4 regions of the Vibrio sp. JC009 genome follow, and region 1 is predicted to be linked to each of the others. Evidence: predicted binding sites of a transcription regulator. Region 1 holds the regulator's gene; each other region holds the start of a gene.
The links. The regulator PurR, encoded in region 1, represses purine synthesis genes. The targets are predictions, from matches to a motif close to TNANGNAAACGTTTNCNTNA.

Region 1 (4,775 bases):
GTTTTGCATTTTCCAGAGTCAGGTGTTGACCAAACTGGGTGGCAAGGGTGATGATAACAAGCAGAAGCAGCAGGCCGATAATCAGTTTTTTATTCATAATATCTTCCAGATCATAATGGAGCATTATAGCTTTTTTAGGTCACATGGATATAAGGACAGGGGCGGAGCGGTTTTTATTTCATAAAAAAATAAAAACCGCTGTTTGGTGACAGCGGTTTTATGTTCAGTTAGCTGAGAAGTTGAAACACTAGTCCAGCTTACTCATCAACTCATCTCTGCGTTCTTTAGTAATCACAGACCAGTGCTTGCCTTTTAGTGCGCCTTCCAGCGCCCAAAGCAGTTCAAGGCTAACGGTTGAGTTTGTCTGTTTGATCGCTTTAAATGCGCCAACAGAGCCAGCTTGTCTTAGTTCGGCTACGGAATTAATCCCGGCCTTTTTTAGCATGCGTTCTGTGCCCAGACGCAGGTTTGGAAGGTCTTTCAGGCGGGTTGGTTTTTCCTCTGCCTGGTGTGCCTTTTCTTCCTTAGCGAGATTTAGGGCATGCTCAGCAATTTTCAGGATGTCGTTAGTGTCATCCCAAAAGTCCTGCGGAAGTGCGAAGTATTTTGTAACAACCGGGAATCCACGCTTCTTATAAACATAAGGCTTATAGCCAGCAGCTTTGAATTCTTCAATTGTAGAATCGTTTGAGCGAATATGAAGGGCATCATTTACGACAAGAGCAAACATCGTCTCATCAACAAAAATGCCAAATCCACCAAACATTGAACGTGATTTGACTTTACCAAAATGTTCGAAAAGTCTGAGTGAATCTTTTAATACTGGTTTATCCATGGTGCTTGTCTCGGGTTAAAAATTGCTTCAACCAATTTGTTTCCGAGAAAATTAGCAAATCTATGTGATCTGTTGTCAGAAAACGGTAAAACTCGCGTTTTCTGAATGCTAATTTGCTTTCGGCAACCCCGCTGCCTTTCTATTAAAATCAGTTGGTTAAACTAATTATAGGCTAAGGCCGGTGGCTTTGCGTCCCATTTTTTCAAATGGTTTGCCTTGGTCGTGACCTAATAAATATAGTAAAAAAATGAACAAAGATCACGCTATTTGATGGTTAACGTGATCTTTGTTCAAAAAAGATAGGTAATATTGGGTGAGATATTTAACAGAAACTCTTTTTATTTAACAACTCAGTTACGAACCAAAACACTCTTACGCGAGATTATTTCAGGGTGCATCTCAAAAATACGACGCTCATGCTCCTTGTTTTTGATTCTCTCCAGCAGAATTTCAAACGCGGTTTTACCTACACGGCGTTTTGGCTGGTGCACAGTCGTTAGCGGTGGAGAGTAGTAGGCTGCAAGGTCGATATTGTCATAACCGATCACAGAGATGTCTTCCGGAATGCGAATGCCTTTTTCCTGCAGGCGGCTCATCAGCCCTAGCGCCATAATATCGTTGAAACAGAAAACGGCTGTTGGTCTGTTTTCCATCGCCAGAATCTTATCAGCGGCTTCAACGGCAGTATCACACTCAAAGTTACCTTCAAGAATGTTCTTTTCGTTAAACTCAATATTAAACTCGTCAAGAGCGCGCTTATAACCCTGAATACGCTCAATGCAAAGCGTTCTGTCTCTGAAACCGCTCAGGCAGAAAATATTTTCGTGGCCCCGCTCTATCAGATATTTGGTCGCAAGGTAGCCACCCTCTTCTGAGTTATCGATAATCTTATCTGACAGTGATTCGCCATGGCCCCAGTCCATAATCACTTTAGGAATATCAGTCAGGCCTTCAATCATTTCCTGAAGCTCAGGAGTCAGGTCGCTACAGAGAACAAAAATGCCGTCAACGCGCTTTTCTGCCAGCATTCGGATGTAATCACGCTGTTTCTCGTAGATACCGCCGGTATTACACAGGATCAGCGTATAGCCCTGACGGTAGCAGTAGCTTTCAAAGCCATCGACAACTTCAGCAAGGAAAGGGTTAGTTGACTGAGTTACCAGCATGCCCACGGTACGGGTTGAGTTACACTTAAGGCTGCGTGCAACAGCACTTGGTGCGTAATTTAATTCTTTAACCGCTTCCATTACTTTTTGCTGGGTGGTTTCAGCAACAAAACGGGTTTTATTTATAACGTGGGATACAGTAGTGGTAGATACACCTGCCAGGCGTGCTACGTCTTTAATTGTGGCCATAAATTTGTCCTGTGTATGCTGCCAACATCAAATGGTTTGTGTTTATTATAGTATTATCAACAGTAGGTTGAGTTGTGATTAAAACACAAAAACCGCTATTAAAAGTGATAGCGGTTTGCAGCAAGATTCATATTTTATCGATTGCGGCCCCGATTTTAGACCTATTTGCTTCGGCAGACAACGCCCTAAACGGGCGTTTCTTCACAAATATACTTAATGGGTACTATTCACCGCCTAAGTATGTACAATCCAGTTTGCAGAAGTCCACAAGAAAGGCTGCGACGCTGGCATAAAAACCAAATTCATCAAACTTCTGGCACTTCTCGCTAAATTGAGGGAACCAGCTCAGCATATATTTTTCGATAAAGGCTTTTTGCTCAATAAGCGCGTCATTAATATGTTCCAGCTTTTCCAGCTCGTTGGAACGGATAATCATGTTGCCCAGGAAGTCTAATTCCAGAGCAATATGGTCAGCTGGCTCATTTAAGCCTTCCTGAATGGCGATGCCTTTTTTCTGCATCAGCTCGGCCATTTCCTGAGCGGGTTTATCGTTCAAAAGGCCAGAGTCACCGATATACAGTGAAGCATAAGGTAGTGCTCCGCCCTTATCTGATTTCAGGAACAGGTCACAAAAGTCAGCAGCAAGCTCTAGTTGTGCGTCTTCTCTGTCCTGCAGGCGGTTCAGTGCATCTGTCAGTCTGTCGACTGATGGTTTTAAGATCTCATTTTCACCAAGGCCGGATAAAAATGAACGTATTTCCGGTGTCTGATAAGCATCAAGCTCTTTTTGAGTTAGTTCTTTGGCAAAAAGGCTGGATAACCACCAATAAATTTCCGCTCTCTTTTCGTTAAACGCTTTTGTTTCTTCCATCACTGAATTCCTACCAAGTCTTATTAATATATTGATTATAAGTGTAAACAAAAAATATGAATAAAACTAACCACTAATATGAAAAAATGTGACACTTTATATTTAAAAATTAACGCAACTTCAGATACTTGCGTTGAGTCAATAAACAGTAATGTTTTTCACAGTTCCGGCAATATGAACTAGAATTGTTAATAGTTATGAATAGAATCCCATTAATAACTCTGGACTGAATGAAAGCGGTGATTATGAGCAGCCATGTATTAGTAGTAGAAGATGATATTGTGACCAGAAGCAAGCTTGTGGGTTACTTTCAGAATGAAGGTTACCAGGTAAGCGAAGCGGACAGCGGTGAACAGATGCGGGATGTACTGAGTGAAAATGAGGTAGATCTTGTGATGCTGGATATCAACTTACCCGGAGAAGACGGACTGATGCTGACGCGTGAGCTGAGAAGCCAGTCAGATATCGGTATCATTCTTGTCACCGGACGTACTGATAGCATAGATAAAATCGTCGGGCTGGAAATGGGGGCTGATGATTATGTCACCAAACCGTTTGAACTAAGGGAGTTGCTGGTTCGGGTGAAGAACCTGTTGTGGCGTATTTCTCTGGCTAAGAATCCAAAGGAAGATACCCCTGATTTGGATTCGGGCAATATTATCTGTTTTGGTGACTGGACATTTGATATTCAGAGACGCTCGCTGACCCGTGACGGTGTACCTGTGAAGTTGACTAAGGCTGAGTATGAGCTGTTAGTGGCGCTCTCTTCTTATCCGAATACTGTGCTTAGCCGTGAGCGTATTATTAATATGATTAGTCACCGAGTAGATGCGCCTAACGACAGAACCATTGATGTTCTGATCCGCCGTATGCGGGCTAAGATGGAGTATGATCCTAAGAATCCTCAGATCTTTGTTACTGTGCATGGGGAAGGGTATATGTTTGCGGGGGATTGAGTTCCCCCCCTTAATTCTCTGCCAGTTCTGTCATGCTGGCTTCCAGCTCTTCTGTGTCTACCAGTTTATCCCTGATTTCGCGCCACCAGATGCCAAGCTTTTCATGCCAGTAACGTTCTGACTGCTCCAGATAACGGGCTTGTGGGGTGTATTTTACCCAGGTCTGTTTTATCTCGGTCTGGGCCAGGTAGTTGGTTGGTGCCGGGATTGGCTTTAAGCCAGCTTCGTTAAACTCCTTCAGTGCTCTTGTCATATGACTGGCAGAAGTGACAAGAACCAGTTTTCCCTGTTTCACAAAAGCGGCAGCCTGTCTTGCTTCTTCCCAGGTGTCCTTTGCTGTTTCCAGCAGAACAATATCAGGTTTGGCAACACCTAGTGCCAGAGCCACACGGGCCATCATCTTAGCGTGACTGAACTCTGCTCCACCTGCGTAGCCGGATAAGATGAGTTTTGCATCAGGATACATGCGTAAAACCCGGATCCCTTCAGCCAGTCTCATCAGAGCAGTCCGGCTGAGTTCGGAAGTTGGTGGTATCTGATCGTCAACAACATGACCGCTGCCAAGCACCATTACGTAGTCAACCGTTCCTTCTACGGGGAAAAAGGCGGTGTGTTCTCTCTCCATCGGCAGCAGAAGTTTGGTAGAGACAGGTTGGAAGGAGATTAAGAAAATTCCGGTAAGGGAAGCGAAAACAAAAAGCACACCAAAGCGGTGCCTGGTGGTAAACATTATCAATGCTAAACCAAAAAAGCCTATG
Region 2 (4,775 bases), 470 kb from region 1:
AAAAGAGATCTCCCCCAGCGACATGCTGGATTTTTCCAGGTAATGGTCCGCTAATTCAGCACGGACAGATTGCAAAACTGACTGATACGTCTCCGCTTCAGCTGTCAGTTTACGCTGTAGTGTGCGCTTACTCATGGCCAGTTTTTCAGCCACGTGTTCTATGGTGCTTTGTCCGCCGGGCAGCGCTTCCAGTAAAACAGCCCGCACCCTGTCCACCGTATTAGCACTGGATGTCATATCCGCCAGCTTCTGATTAAGTTTACTTTCAAAGAACTCCCACATAGCGGCATTCTGAGTCATAAAGGGTTTACGGGCATCTTCTGCACTGAAGCGTATTGCAACCTGCTTACCCGGTTCTAACTTGCAGCCGAAATAAGATTCAAACTCTTCGGTGTTCTCCGGCAGTTCTGGTAACTCCACCGCCAGAGGAGTAATAGGTTCACGGGTGGCTAAACGGGCAAGCTGAGTAAAAAATACCATTTCGCTTAAACTCAGTGAGGCAGGAAGCGGCCCCTGATGACCATAACAGCTTATTTCAAGTCTGGTCTCTTTTTCTGTCTCTTCTATGTCCAGAATCATAGGCCCGATAAGAGGTTTGTACTCTCTCAGCCGTGATACGGCGGTATTAAGGTCCTGGCTGCAAATTGACGCAAATATCGGTGCATCGAATGACTCCACCGTCATATGCCTTGCCAGAAGAAGCGGGAGCTGTCGCTCTCCCGCCGCTTTATCAATTCCATACCAGAGCTGAAAATATTCCACAGGTGAAAGAGTGGGATTTGGCCGGTTAAACAAGTCTGCCGGAAGCCTGGCATTGGCCAGTACCGCATTGATATCTATCTGCATATCACTTAGCAGCAATTTCCATGTGGGAGAGATAACAAACTTATTTGCCCTTTTCATTTCACACCCTTTTTTCACTTAAGCTGATTTTTCCATTGCCTGACGAGAGGTTTTCAATACCATTTTTCTTGGCAGGAACGGAATAATCCAGTCCAGCATAAAGCGTAGTTTACCTTCATTAAAGGCCACCAGCTCACCCTTTTCCATAGCAGAGTAACCGCACTTGGCAACAGAGGCCGGTGTTTTTGCATTTTTCCAGATATCGATGCCCTGAAGATCGCCTGCCGCAACAAAGCCTGTAGCCACCGCACCCGGACACAGAGCGGTAGCAGTAACATTGTACTCGCGTACCTCTTCAGCAACCGCCTGAGTAAACGAAGTGACGTACGCTTTAGTTGCATAGTACACCGCTTGTAGTGGTCCTGGTATAAACGAAGCCGTGGAGGAGACATTCAGAACACGGCCATTGTTACGCGCCACCATACCTTTCAGGTAATAGTGAGTCAGGTTGGTCAGAGTCACCATATTTACCTGCATCATTGCCTGATCAGCCGCCAGCTCACGTTCGTGGAACAGACCGTGGCCACCAAAACCGGCATTGTTAATCAGGGTATCAATCTGCAAACCAAGCGCTTCTGTCTGCTTAAAAATACGCTCTGCCGAATCGGCCTGTGACAGATCTTCCGCCAGCACTGTCACACTGACTTTATACTGGCTTTCCAGCTCAGCTTTAAGCTGGTTCAGTTTATCTTCCGAACGGGCAACCAGTACCAGGTCACCACATTTTTGCGCATGAATTCGCGCCAGTTCTAAACCAATGCCACCCGATGCGCCTGTAATCAGTGCTGTATTTGAAGTTGTCATCTTTGTTCCTCACGTATTGAATTGATGACGCTATTTTAAGCAATCCGATTACGCCACGCACTGGCAGATGGTGACACCATGCTAGCAAAATATGCCAATCTAGATTTAGGGATAAAAAAAGGACGCCTCTCTGGCGTCCCTCTCTGACAGTTGATAGCTACAAGCTGACAGCTTATTTAGTACCGAAGATCTTATCACCCGCATCACCAAGACCAGGTACGATGTAGCCTTTATCGTTCAGCTTCTCATCGATAGCTGCTGTGTACAGCTCCACATCCGGGTGCGCTTTTTCCAGAGCTTCAATACCTTCTGGCGCAGAAACCAGAACAAGTACTTTAATTGCTTTACAACCTTTCTCTTTTAGCAGATCGATTGTCGCAATCATTGAACCACCTGTTGCCAGCATTGGGTCAACAACCAGAGCAATACGCTCATCGATGTTAGATGCCAGCTTGTTGAAGTAAGGGATTGGCTCCAGTGTCTCTTCATCACGGTAGATACCAACCACACTGATACGTGCACTTGGTACGTGCTCAAGAACACCATCCATCATGCCAAGACCTGCACGCAGGATAGGCACTACCGTTACTTTCTTACCTTTGATTTGATCGACTTCTACCGGACCATTCCAGCCTTCGATGGTCACTTTTTCAGTTTCAAAGTCTGATGTTGCTTCGTAAGTCAGAAGGCTACCAACCTCTGTAGCTAACTCACGAAAACGCTTTGTGCTGATGTCTCCTTCACGCATTAAACCTACTTTGTGTTTAACTAACGGATGTTTCACTTCAACAACTTTCATTTTCTTCTCCGGTAACATGAGTTTTTCAATTTAAACCGCGCGATTATACAGGTTTTCAATATAAAACTCTCAAATATTTTTTCTGGCGCAAACGATTATCTTTTCTTACGCAAACGTTTTCCTTTTTGCTCTAACTCAGTTAGAATTGCGCCGTTTTCCCCATCCAACTTACATGACGAGGACATCCCGTGAGTGGTAATAACTCTTCTCTTAGCTATAAAGACGCTGGTGTTGATATTGATGCAGGTAATGCTCTGGTAGACAGAATTAAAGGTGTTGTTAAACGCACCCGTCGCCCTGAAGTAATGGGCGGTATTGGTGGTTTTGGCGCGCTGTGCGAACTGCCAACCAAATATAAAGAGCCTGTTCTGGTTTCAGGTACCGATGGCGTGGGAACTAAACTTCGTCTTGCTCTGGACATGAAAAAGCACGACACCATTGGTATCGACCTTGTGGCTATGTGTGTTAACGACCTGATTGTTCAGGGCGCAGAACCACTGTTCTTCCTTGACTACTACGCGACCGGCAAACTGGATGTAGACACAGCAGCTGACGTGGTAAGCGGTATCGGCGAAGGCTGTATTCAGTCTGGTTGTGCACTTATCGGTGGCGAAACGGCAGAAATGCCGGGAATGTACGAAGGCGAAGATTACGACGTTGCAGGCTTCTGTGTTGGTGTTGTAGAAAAGTCTGAAGTAATTGACGGCACGAAAGTGACAGCCGGTGATGCACTGATTGCTGTTGGCTCAAGCGGCCCTCACTCTAACGGTTACTCACTAATCCGTAAGATTATTGAAGTATCAGGCGCTGATTTAACAGAAGAGCTAAACGGCCACTCTATCGGTGAACAACTGCTGGAACCGACTAAGATTTATATCAAGTCAGCACTGAAAATGATTGCTGAACATGATATCCACGCTATCTCTCATATTACCGGTGGCGGCTTTTGGGAAAACATCCCGCGCGTTCTGCCTGAAGGTACAAAAGCGGTTGTTGATGGCTCAAGCTGGGAATGGCCTGCTATCTTTAACTGGCTACAGGAAAAAGGTAACGTTGAGACCTTCGAAATGTACCGTACCTTCAACTGTGGTGTTGGCCTTGTTGTTGCACTTCCTAAGGATCAGGCTGATGCGGCAGTGGAACTACTGAAAGCTGAAGGCGAAAACGCCTGGGTAATTGGTGAGATTGCTCAAGCGAAAGATGGCGAAGAGCAGGTAGAAATTAACTAACTCATGCAAAACATTGTTGTTCTTATCTCAGGAAACGGAACCAACCTGCAGGCTGTGATTGATGCCTGCGGGTCTTTGATCACTAAAGGACAAGTGTCGGCAGTATTTTCAGATAAAGCCGGTGCATACGGACTGGAAAGAGCAAAAAATGCAGGTATCGATGCCATCGTTCTGGATCCGAAAGCTTATCAATCCCGTGAGCTTTTTGACCAGGCTCTGATGACAGAGATCGATACTTATAAGCCTGATCTAATCGTTCTGGCCGGATATATGCGCATACTCAGCGATGAGTTTGTCCGCCATTATCTGGGCAGAATGATCAATGTTCACCCCTCCCTTTTACCTAAATATACCGGTCTGAATACTCATCAGAGAGCTATTGATGCCGGCGACACTGTTCACGGCACATCCGTACACTTTGTAACTGAAGAGCTGGATGGCGGCCCTGTTATTTTACAAGCTGAAGTCCCGGTCTTTGAGGATGACACAGCCGAAATCCTGAATGAAAGAATTCAGTCTCAGGAACATAGAATCTACCCGATGACCATTCAGTGGTTTGTTGAAGGCAGGCTGGAGATGAAACAAGGTAAAGCCTGGCTAGACGGACAAGAGCTGGGGCCAAAGGGTTACGCCCCATAGCCCCATAGCCTATTACGATGGCGCCTGATTCCCCGGCTTAGGCGCAGCAAACGCCACATCCTTCAACTGCTCAGCATTGCCCGACAACAACTCCCCAAACCGAAACAGATTAAACTCCCCCGGCTTCATTCTCTGCCAGGTTTCATTTTCCGTTAATGGCTGAGTGGCAATAACAGTAACCACATCATTAGGAGTCGTCTCTTCCTGAAAGTTCACCGTTATATCTTCATCAATAAGCACCGCCTTGCCAAACGGTGCTCTGCGGGTAATCCAGTACAGATGATTGGTGCAGTAGGTCATCACATACTCACCGTCGCTGAGAAGCATATTAAACACACCAAGCTCTTTCAGAGAGTCGCAACACTCCGCCACATAGCGGAACATTTCTGTCATATCTTCCG
Region 3 (4,775 bases), 950 kb from region 1:
ATTATTTGTAATATCTTGGTACACTGTTATCATTATATTGTTTAATTAAAGTCCAACGGGAAGAATTATGTCAGAACTTACCAAAACTCTGCTCAATATTCGTAGCCTGCGTGCATTTGCCCGCGAGTTAACTTTAGAGCAACTAGAAGAAGCACTAGATAAACTAACTATCGTAGTAGAAGAGCGTAAATCCGCTGCTGAAGAAGAAAAAGCAGCAAATGCAGAGCGCGAAGCTAAATTAGCTGAATACGCTCAAATGATTGCTAAAGACGGTATCGATGTTGCCGATTTAGTTGCAGCTCTTTCTGGCGAGACTAAAACTAAGACTCGTAAAAAGCGCGAACCACGTCCTGCGAAATATAAATATGTAGACACTAACGGCGAAGAAAAGACCTGGACAGGCCAGGGCCGTACACCTTCTGCAATTCAGGCACAGCTTGATGAAGGCAAATCTCTGGATGATTTCCTGATTTAAGTATCTATATATTAGATGTAAAAAAAGAGCTCTAATGAGCTCTTTTTTATTGCGTAAATATAAATACTTAACGCTCCCAATACGCCTCTTCCAGGCTATCTTCCCGCTCAGGAAGGCCTCTTGATAACCTTGGGGAATGCTGAACTAATACTTCATAACTGGCGCGGTTTGCATATTTACAAACCTGGGAGAAAGAAGAATAAGTTAAAAACGGATACTGATGCTTACTTGAATTTGGCACATTCTCTTTATGGTATTTATTAGCAGCCATATCGTGCAGAAGTGCAGAAAGCGCTGCATCTCCGGCACCGTTGGTATTTTTAATCTTCTCCGGACCGCCCATATATGGCGCAATATGGGAATAAACCTTAATTGGATTTTCACAGGCGCTTTTAGACGACGGGCGGCTGAATTCATATTGGTTAAACTCAGCAATCGCACCAGGAAGCAGTGGCAGAGAAGTGGTTCTCTTTGCATTATCTTCCGTATAACCCGCCATAAACAGGCCGATAGGACCTGCTGTACACAATACAAGGTCAACCCACTCCAGCGCTTTATCTGATGCCAGTAGCGGATCGGACTCGCCTGTAAGCGCTTCTGCCTCATCTTCATTCATTGCAACAACCGTTACGTTGTCATTGAGAAAATCCTGCCAGAATTTCGGGTCATCCTGAATCACAAATTTAGTTCCCAGAGTCAGCACAACCGGTACATCGTACTTTTTCGCGTATTCAATCGCCTGCATGGTCGCTTCAGGCATTGGATCGCCCTCTTTACAACGCACCAGATAAGCAGTCAGTACAAGCGCTGAAGCGTTTTCGAAGATCTTCTCAGGGATATTTTCCGGCTTTAGCTGGTTCATCTGGCCTTCACTGATTGCGAAGGTGCGCTCACCGTCATCTGAGATAAGGGCGAAACAGCGGCCAATCGCGCCATCCACGCCCTGCAGGTGGTTCAGGTCCATACGGCTTGAGGTATTACACAGATAGCGGTAGCCATAGCTGCCGATTTCGATATCTTTGCTCATTACACCAAGCAATGTAGAAGCGTCGTCGGCCAGCACAGAGTAGTTGTGCAGCGTGTTGCCAATAGTACCGCCGGCAAACTCGTTGGTGATCAGCTCTTTCTCTTTTAACTCACGGTAAAGCGCTTCAGCAGTCTGATCGTCGATAACCAGAGAATGCCCCTTACTCAGGCCAAATTTCTCGATATAGTCGTCGGGAACACGGGCTTCAATATCAACCAGAGTCTGATCAATACCGATTACATGAGTCTTTGCCATCTTTCTGACCTGAGACTGACTAACCAGAGGATCGCGCTCGTGAACCGGGAAATAGTGTTTAGATTTGCGTTGGCCTGGAAATTTCATGGGAACGTTCTGCTGGAAGTGGGTAAAGAGGTAAGTTTAGCTTGTGATAGGCTTATCAGCAATATGGCGAGGAAAAGCAAACGGTTGCGGGAGAAGCTTTCAGCTATCAGTTGTCGGCTTTCAGTGAAAAACAGGTCTAACTGGGCAGAAACTGACATCTGACATCTGACATCTGACAGCCTGACTCTTATACGCAAATATCAAAGTGATCAGAGAACGGTTCTCCCCCTTGAATGAAAAAACCTAATTGGTTGATAAAGCTAATAGAAGGGGGAGTTAGAGGGGGTTGGTTATGCCATGCATGGTTAAACCACCAAAACTTAACCCCATGAGAAACAACCCCTCCCTGCCTCCCCTTCGATGTTACTTCTTCGAAAATCCGTCCTTTCGAGGCTAAGGGGAGGAGCATTCTTTGGCTCCTTAAGCTTGTGTATAAGAGTCAGGCTAACAGCGATTCCCTTGGGAATACATACCCTGGTTAAAGAGACCTATAGTGTCATTGAGCCCTGTAAGGAATATTCGGAGGGATGCCAAAGATGGCGTGTGTTATTCTTTCTTGATGGTAGGCCTGATGCGCGTCATTCCGGAAATTGCATAGCAATTATCCGGAATCTACTCACTGCGCGTTATATGTTCACAGAAAACTTATAGTCTACAACGCGCTTTAATCAGATTCCCGCCTTCGCGGGAATGACAACAGTTGGAGTTGATCACTCCTGATCAATCATCCAGCGGCGGAATTCTTTCTGCTCTTCTTTGCTTGCTTTGGTGTACCAAAGTTTTAGCTGGGTAACCGGGTCGCCTTCTACTTCAAGTTTACCGGTTTTTTGATCTACTGTAACAACAGCGTCAGTGATGTCTTTAGTACCCATGCTCGTTAAAATAAGGCCACTTTGCTTATTATGAGCTTTTATTGCTTTTTCAATATTCGTAAAGGGTGCGAAGCCACTTCCATACATTGTTTCAATAGTTACCGGGTATGATTTACCTTCAGACTCAAGCTCCCAGCCCATCTTATTCTTTTCCAGCGCCTTTTCTACTGTATTAACGCTATAAAAAGCTTTATGGCTCAGCTCATAGCTTGCATTCGGATCGGTAACCTCTAACTGCATAACTAATGGCTTACTTGCAAATAACTTTGTTTTTGAACCATCTTTAAGCTGTTTAGCATACTGAAGAATAATCTGATGTTTACCTTCAGGTAGTTGACTAAGGACTGATTTATCCTGCTGTTTCTTCCCATTTAATGCAAGCAGCTGGATAGAATATGGTAGCTCGAGTGACGCTGCATTCACATATGAGGAAAACGCTATCAAAGCAGACATTGACAACATAGTGATTTTTTTCATAGCTATTTCCTATTGTTTAATAAATTAAAAAGCCACCCAAATGGGTGGCTTTCAAGAATATCTAAATATGCTTTAGATTAGAAGCTTAGCTTAGCACCAACAGCGTAGCCCATGTCGTTGTTCGCGTAAGAACCAGCGTCACCTTCAGTTTCAGCGATTTCAACATATACAGAAGCGTTAGTTGCTAGAGCGTAAGATACGTTTGCGTACCATTGATCCTGATCCTGAACACCTTCAACATCAATTGTAGACCAACCAGCACCTACAGTAGTCTTATCCATAGTGTATGCAACACTTAGAGAGATAGCATCAGCTTCGATATCGCTTGTAGTACCAGCAGCATCTTTCTCACCAGATGTGTAAAGAGCGCCTAGAGACAGAGCATCAATAGAGTAGTTAGCTTGGATTGCTAGGTTATCGTAATCTGCTGCCGCTTCGTCTTCAGCAGTAGAGTAGATTACCATCACGTCTAGGTCAGCAACGCGTAGACCAGCTTTAAGATCGATTTGCTCGTAATCGTTGCTAGTAGTGTCGTCACCATCTGCGTCTGCAGTATATGCAAGACCTGCGTAGAACATCTCACCGTTGTCCCACATTACTTTAGCAACCTGGCTAGTCTTATCATCGATACCGATAGCATCGTTTGCTTCGTAGTTACCTGCGATGTTTTCGTCGTTTGCAACGCCGATTTCATCAACAAAGTTAACCGCACGACCAACTGTCACAGTAACGTCACCAGCAGTAACACCAATGTATGCGTTGTCGATAATTGGGCTGTTAGTGCTTTCAGTTTGAGAAGCATCATCATCTGATGTTTCGTTACCGTTCCACTGGATTTTACCAAATACTTTAACGTCATCATTTACAGCAGTAGATGCATCGAAACCAAAGTCGTAGTCACCAACAAATAGTGCACCGTCTTGATTTGTACCGATAGCTTGCTTGTAACCAACTTCTAGGTCACCAAATACACCAGCTGTAACACCGTCTGCATCGTATACTGTAGCTGCGTTTACTGAACCAGCCATTGCTAGTACAGAAAGAGCGATTAGAGTCTTTTTCATAATTAATCCACTGCCTTTTCTTAAGAAAATTCGGGAAATCCTTATCCGGTTCCCTTTAGTTTTATTGATGATGCCGGTTTCTCTTTTGGAAACTCGTCATCGCCATCAAATTGCGGGGTCTAGATTGCAAAAGTTTTATTGGCATGTCAAACGGATAAATTTTCCTAAATAAAAAAATATAAAGCCTTTAATTTCATACACTTAAAATCAACACATTGAGATAAGTGTGATCTACATAATAAAATATTCATCAAATTTAAATAAAACTCAGTGATAAACTAGCAGTGATAATAACCATAATTTATTAGTTTTATACAGTTTATCCATACATAATCCTGTTTACATATTTTTATTTAGACATATCATTCTGTTTCAGGCGTATTTCTAGAGTTCCGAGAAGGTTCAGTTTTTTTTTGGGATATAGATCAACTTTTAATTAAATTATGAGCTGCAATGGGTACAAAATGGGCAGTGTCACTCGCAAATTGTGGATAAAAATGGGGTTTTGGGGGTGGGGG
Region 4 (4,775 bases), 1.1 Mb from region 1:
TACCGTTGGCGGTAAAGCCTATGGCTATGTGGGCTTAGGCGATGTGGCAGTACTTCTGTTTTACGGCCTGCTTGGTGTGGGTGGCTCTTACTACCTGCAAACCGGCAGCATTAACCTTTCTCTGCTGACACCGGCTCTTGGCTGCGGCCTGCTGGCCGTTGGCGTACTTAATATCAACAATATGCGCGATATCGATAATGACCGCGAATGTGGTAAGTACACGGTTCCGGTAAGGCTTGGTGAAAAAAATGCCAAGTACTACCACCAAATCCTTCTATGGACTGCCTTTATCGCGTTCTCAGCCTACCTGCTGACCCAGCTCAGCAACACCTGGCTGATTATTCCGTTCCTTATTTCGGCCCTGTTATTAAGAAACCATGGCAAAGCCATACTGGCCACAGATCGCCCGGCGCAAATCGCACCTATGATGCCGGTAATGGTAAAATGCGCAGTAATTACTAACATTCTATTTTCGCTGGTGGTTGTAGCTCAAACTATGGTGAGATAATTGCGCCTTGTCATTGCAATGACTTAATGACCGGATATACTCGAATAAGAGTTAACCAGCTAATAGAAGACGGTTCATATGGAATACAATACTTCTGCACTATGTGATATTTACCTGGATCAGGTTGATGTTGTCGAACCTATGTTCAGTAACTTTGGTGGAAGCGCCTCTTTCGCCGGCCAAATCACCACAGTCAAATGTTTTGAGGACAATGGACTTATCCGCTCCATTCTGGAAGAAGACGGAGACGGTCGTGTTCTGTTAGTTGATGGTGGTGGCTCACTGAGAAAAGCCCTGATTGATGCAGAGCTGGCAGCACTTGCAGAAGAAAACGAGTGGGAAGGCATTGTTATTTACGGCTGCGTTCGCGAAGTCGACGACCTTGAAGATATGAACGTGGGTATTCAGGCTCTTGCTTCCATTCCTGTTGGTGCAGCTTCGCAAGAAATTGGCGAGATCGATGTACCGGTAAACTTTGGTGGTGTCACCTTCCTTCCTGAAGATTATCTCTACGCTGACAATACAGGCATTATCCTTTCTCAGGAACCATTAGATGCTAAGCTGGATATCGAAGAAGACGACGATGATTACGCGGAAGATCCGTTGGAAGAGATCGAGGAAGAAGAGAAGTAAATCAGCTATCAGCTATCAGCTATCAGCTATCAGCTATCAGCTATCAGCTATCAGCTATCAGCTATCAGCTATCAGCTATCAAAAAAGCTTGCCACTTATATAAAAAAGTTGGCAAGCTTTTTTATTGCTTAGAATGCACTCACGAGATAAAAGCCTGAGAACTTCCCCTCCTGAAAGCTGACGGCTGATAGCTGACAGCTCTTATTCAACATTTTCCATTTTGCCCAGCAGCGTGCGGATGCGCTCCTGCCATGCATCGTGCTCTTCGCGCATCTGCTGGTTCTGACGTTCCAGATCTTCGCGGCCTTCTTTCAGAGAGTTTGCTTCCGCTTCCAGTTGTCCGTTCTTCTCTTTTAACTCATCCAGTTCCATCTGAAGAAGAGTAATAGTATCAACTGCAGTCTGAACTTTTGCTTCTAGTTGTTCTAGCACTTCTAGCGACATTTAAACCTACCTTTTTGTAATTCTGCTGCGGTGCGTTGCACCCTTGTAAATATCTCTTATTCTACTCAGGCCTGAGCGGATAGCACTCCCTATCTTTACCAATTATGCCCGTATGCTCAAGTTTAAATCAGATTTTGATGTTTTCCTGACTTTGCAGCGAAACCAAGTCTGCAAGAGACCAACGCGAAAAAAGGCAAACGTTTTCTATTTTGTATGATAGAATCCCGCCGATTTTTCTCTGTTGACGATTTTTTATTTGGAGTTTACATGAAACGCGATTTAGCGATGGCTTTTTCACGAGTGACTGAAGGCGCTGCTCTGGCAGGTTATAAATGGCTTGGCCGCGGTGACAAAAACGCTGCAGACGGCGCAGCTGTTGAAGTAATGCGTACCCTGCTGAACAAAACTGAGATCAGCGGAGAGATCGTTATCGGCGAAGGCGAGATCGACGACGCACCTATGCTTTACATTGGCGAAAGCGTTGGTAAAGGCGGTGATGCAGTGGATATCGCGGTTGACCCAATCGAAGGCACCCGCATGACTGCAATGGGTCAGGCAAATGCTCTGGCTGTGCTTGCAGCAGGCGAAAAAGGCAGCTTCCTGAAAGCGCCTGATATGTACATGGAAAAGCTGGTTGTGGGTCCTGGAGCAAAAGGCTGTATTGACCTGCACCTTCCTCTTGCAGAGAACCTGAAAAACATCGCTAAGGCGCTAAATAAAACTCTGGATACCCTGGTGGTTATCACCCTTGCTAAACCACGTCACGACGAGGTTATCGCAGAAATGCAGGCGATGGGTGTTCGCGTATTTGCTGTGCCGGACGGTGACGTTGCTGCATCGATCCTGACCTGTATGCCAGACAGCGAAGTTGACGTTATGTACTGCATCGGTGGTGCACCTGAAGGCGTTGTTTCTGCTGCGGTTATCCGTGCACTGGACGGTGATATGCATGGCCGTCTTCTTCCGAGACACGAAGTGAAAGGCGATACAGAAGAAAACCGCAAGTACGGTGAACAAGAGCTGGAACGTTGTAAAGAGATGGGCGTTGAAGCCAATCTGGTTCTGAAAATGGAAGATATGGCTCGCAGCGACAATGTTGTGTTCTCTGCAACCGGTATCACCAAAGGTGATCTGCTGGATGGTATTTCACGCCAGGGCAATATCGCAACAACGGAAACCCTGCTGATCCGTGGCCGCTGCCGTACCATCCGCCGCATCAAGTCAACTCACTACCTTGATCGTAAAGACAGAGAAGTAAGAGATATCATCCTGTAAGATGCCTCTCCTGCTGATTTTGTTATAAATGCTAATTGCTTTAAAGCGCAGCTCCGGCTGCGTTTTTTAATCCTCTCAATAACTTAGTTAAGCATTTGCTTTATTAACCACTTGCTTCATAATAAGAAGTATCAATAAAAGACTCAGAATAAGAACATAACCGTGAAAACCATAGATATCATCCTTGAGAAAATAAAGCGCGAAGGCGCCATCACAGCCAAAAAACTCTCTGAAGACCTCTCTATGACAACTATGGGAGCCAGGCAGCACTTACAGTCGCTGGAAGATGAAGGTCTGGTCAAATTCTACGATCTGAAAGTCAAAGTGGGCAGGCCAACCAGACACTGGTCACTGACAGGCAAAGGACACGCCCAGTTTGCCGATAAGCATTCGGATTTAACGGTTCAGATCATCGAGTCAGTAGAAAACCTGTTTGGCGAAGAAGGCCTTGAAAAGGTAGCTGCAGACAGGGAAGCTAAAACACTTTCCCGCTACGCTGAGCACTTTAATCCATCCCAGTCACTACAGGAAAAAGTCTCTGCTCTGGCCATGCTCAGAGAACAGGACGGCTATATGATAGAGCTAAAACAAGAGGAAAATGGGTTCATTTTAATAGAAAACCACTGCCCGATTTGTAAAGCAGCTCAGCATACTCCACGGCTCTGCCAGTCGGAGCTAAACGTATTTCATTCTCTTTTAGGTCAGGATGTTAGCATCACCAGAACCGAACATATTGTTAATGGTGAGCAGCGCTGCGCTTATAAAATAGAGCCTTTGCACAACTAACAACTTTGTAAATAACGTTTTTCCGCGACTACACTTTTAGTAGGCCCTATTAAAAAAGGGTGAGGAGAAACATAATGAACTATGCAGAACTGGACAAGCCACTACCGCCATTTGACGAGCTGGTAGAGCTTGCAGAAAAACACCCGGACGCTTTTGAGCAGTTCAGGCAGGACATGTGTGAAGAAGTTATCACCTACGCCTCTGAAGAGATGCAACCCAGGTTAAGAGCTCAGCAAAGTCATATCAACCGCGTAATCAAAAGCTGCAAAAACCCGCACCATACCAATGTGGTTCTGATGCGGGAGCTATCAAGTCAGGTAGGGAAATTCAAAGATGTACTTGAGGGAGATATCGAAGACTATGAGTCTCAGTCCGCGGACGTGATACCTTTCCCTTCTAAATGTTCATCGGGGTAGCGTTAAACGTCGGGTTGGCCGTAGTCATTGTCGGTTGGGTCCCCCTTCAGAAAGCCACACTCGACCAGAATCCAGGCGCCGGCGACTAATGCCGATAATGAAATGCCGGCCTGTAACGGACTCGCCTCTGCAACCGCTCCAGCCGCAGGAAACATCATCCGGCCCAGAATCAAAGGAATATTAAGCAGCAGCCACTTGTTAGACTTATTTCTGTCATGCCAGCGTTTTGCCGTTACCGCCAGATCAGGAATAATCAACACAATCAGCAGCACAGTAAACACATACTTCGCCAACTCCGGCATCAGTTTTCCGACAATCGACGCAACCGCAAGAATAATCAGATAGTAAGACGCATTCCACAGCCAGAACTTACGACGCCCTATACGGCCATTAAACGAGAAAAGTAATTCAGCTAAAGACATTGTTTATCCACCTAATTCATTTATCACTTTTTTGAAAGTCTCTTTGTCCATATCCCGGATGTTAATACTCAGGCTTTTCACAGCGCCGGCCTGCTCCTTCAGTTTAGCCATCAGAGCATCAGCCAGAGTATTTTTTTGCTCCGCCGTTCTGCCGGATAACAGCTCGAAAGTAATATGGATAAAATCCTCGCTGTCTCCGGTATGACCAATCAGCCAGTGATGGCAGCGAAGCGCCCTGGATTTAACATCTTCAGCCTGGAATAAGCCGCAATCCAGAGTAATCTCATGCAG

Region 2: purM (phosphoribosylformylglycinamidine cyclo-ligase) is a predicted target of PurR. The motif match lies at 2,612-2,631, and genes of this name have one in related genera.
Region 3: L3Q72_RS04865 (inosine/guanosine kinase) is a predicted target of PurR. The motif match lies at 1,917-1,936, and genes of this name have one in related genera.
Region 4: glpX (class II fructose-bisphosphatase) is a predicted target of PurR. The motif match lies at 1,775-1,794, and genes of this name have one in related genera.

Annotation. Positions count from the first base shown of each region.
Region 1 covers NZ_CP092106.1:1,993,127-1,997,901, reverse strand. The annotation lists gene L3Q72_RS08895 (TVP38/TMEM64 family protein) at 1-97, opposite strand, end outside; gene L3Q72_RS08890 (TfoX/Sxy family DNA transformation protein) at 248-835, opposite strand; cyclic di-GMP riboswitch class I at 954-1,061, opposite strand; gene purR (HTH-type transcriptional repressor PurR) at 1,186-2,190, opposite strand; gene torD (molecular chaperone TorD) at 2,414-3,061, opposite strand; gene torR (two-component system response regulator TorR) at 3,307-4,017, shown strand; gene elyC (envelope biogenesis factor ElyC) at 4,028-4,775, opposite strand, start outside.
Region 2 covers NZ_CP092106.1:2,464,697-2,469,471, forward strand. The annotation lists gene L3Q72_RS10940 (AraC family transcriptional regulator) at 1-903, opposite strand, end outside; gene L3Q72_RS10945 (SDR family oxidoreductase) at 922-1,707, opposite strand; gene upp (uracil phosphoribosyltransferase) at 1,880-2,506, opposite strand; gene purM (phosphoribosylformylglycinamidine cyclo-ligase) at 2,695-3,735, shown strand; gene purN (phosphoribosylglycinamide formyltransferase) at 3,739-4,374, shown strand; gene L3Q72_RS10965 (class II glutamine amidotransferase) at 4,387-4,775, opposite strand, start outside.
Region 3 covers NZ_CP092106.1:1,040,745-1,045,519, reverse strand. The annotation lists gene L3Q72_RS04870 (H-NS family nucleoid-associated regulatory protein) at 68-475, shown strand; gene L3Q72_RS04865 (inosine/guanosine kinase) at 543-1,844, opposite strand; gene L3Q72_RS04860 (DUF2057 family protein) at 2,555-3,193, opposite strand; gene L3Q72_RS04855 (porin) at 3,271-4,257, opposite strand.
Region 4 covers NZ_CP092106.1:3,079,681-3,084,455, forward strand. The annotation lists gene L3Q72_RS13735 (1,4-dihydroxy-2-naphthoate polyprenyltransferase) at 1-508, shown strand, start outside; gene rraA (ribonuclease E activity regulator RraA) at 587-1,141, shown strand; gene zapB (cell division protein ZapB) at 1,343-1,585, opposite strand; gene glpX (class II fructose-bisphosphatase) at 1,853-2,860, shown strand; gene L3Q72_RS13755 (metalloregulator ArsR/SmtB family transcription factor) at 3,023-3,646, shown strand; gene L3Q72_RS13760 (DUF3135 domain-containing protein) at 3,721-4,062, shown strand; gene L3Q72_RS13765 (DUF805 domain-containing protein) at 4,065-4,484, opposite strand; gene L3Q72_RS13770 (5-carboxymethyl-2-hydroxymuconate Delta-isomerase) at 4,488-4,775, opposite strand, start outside.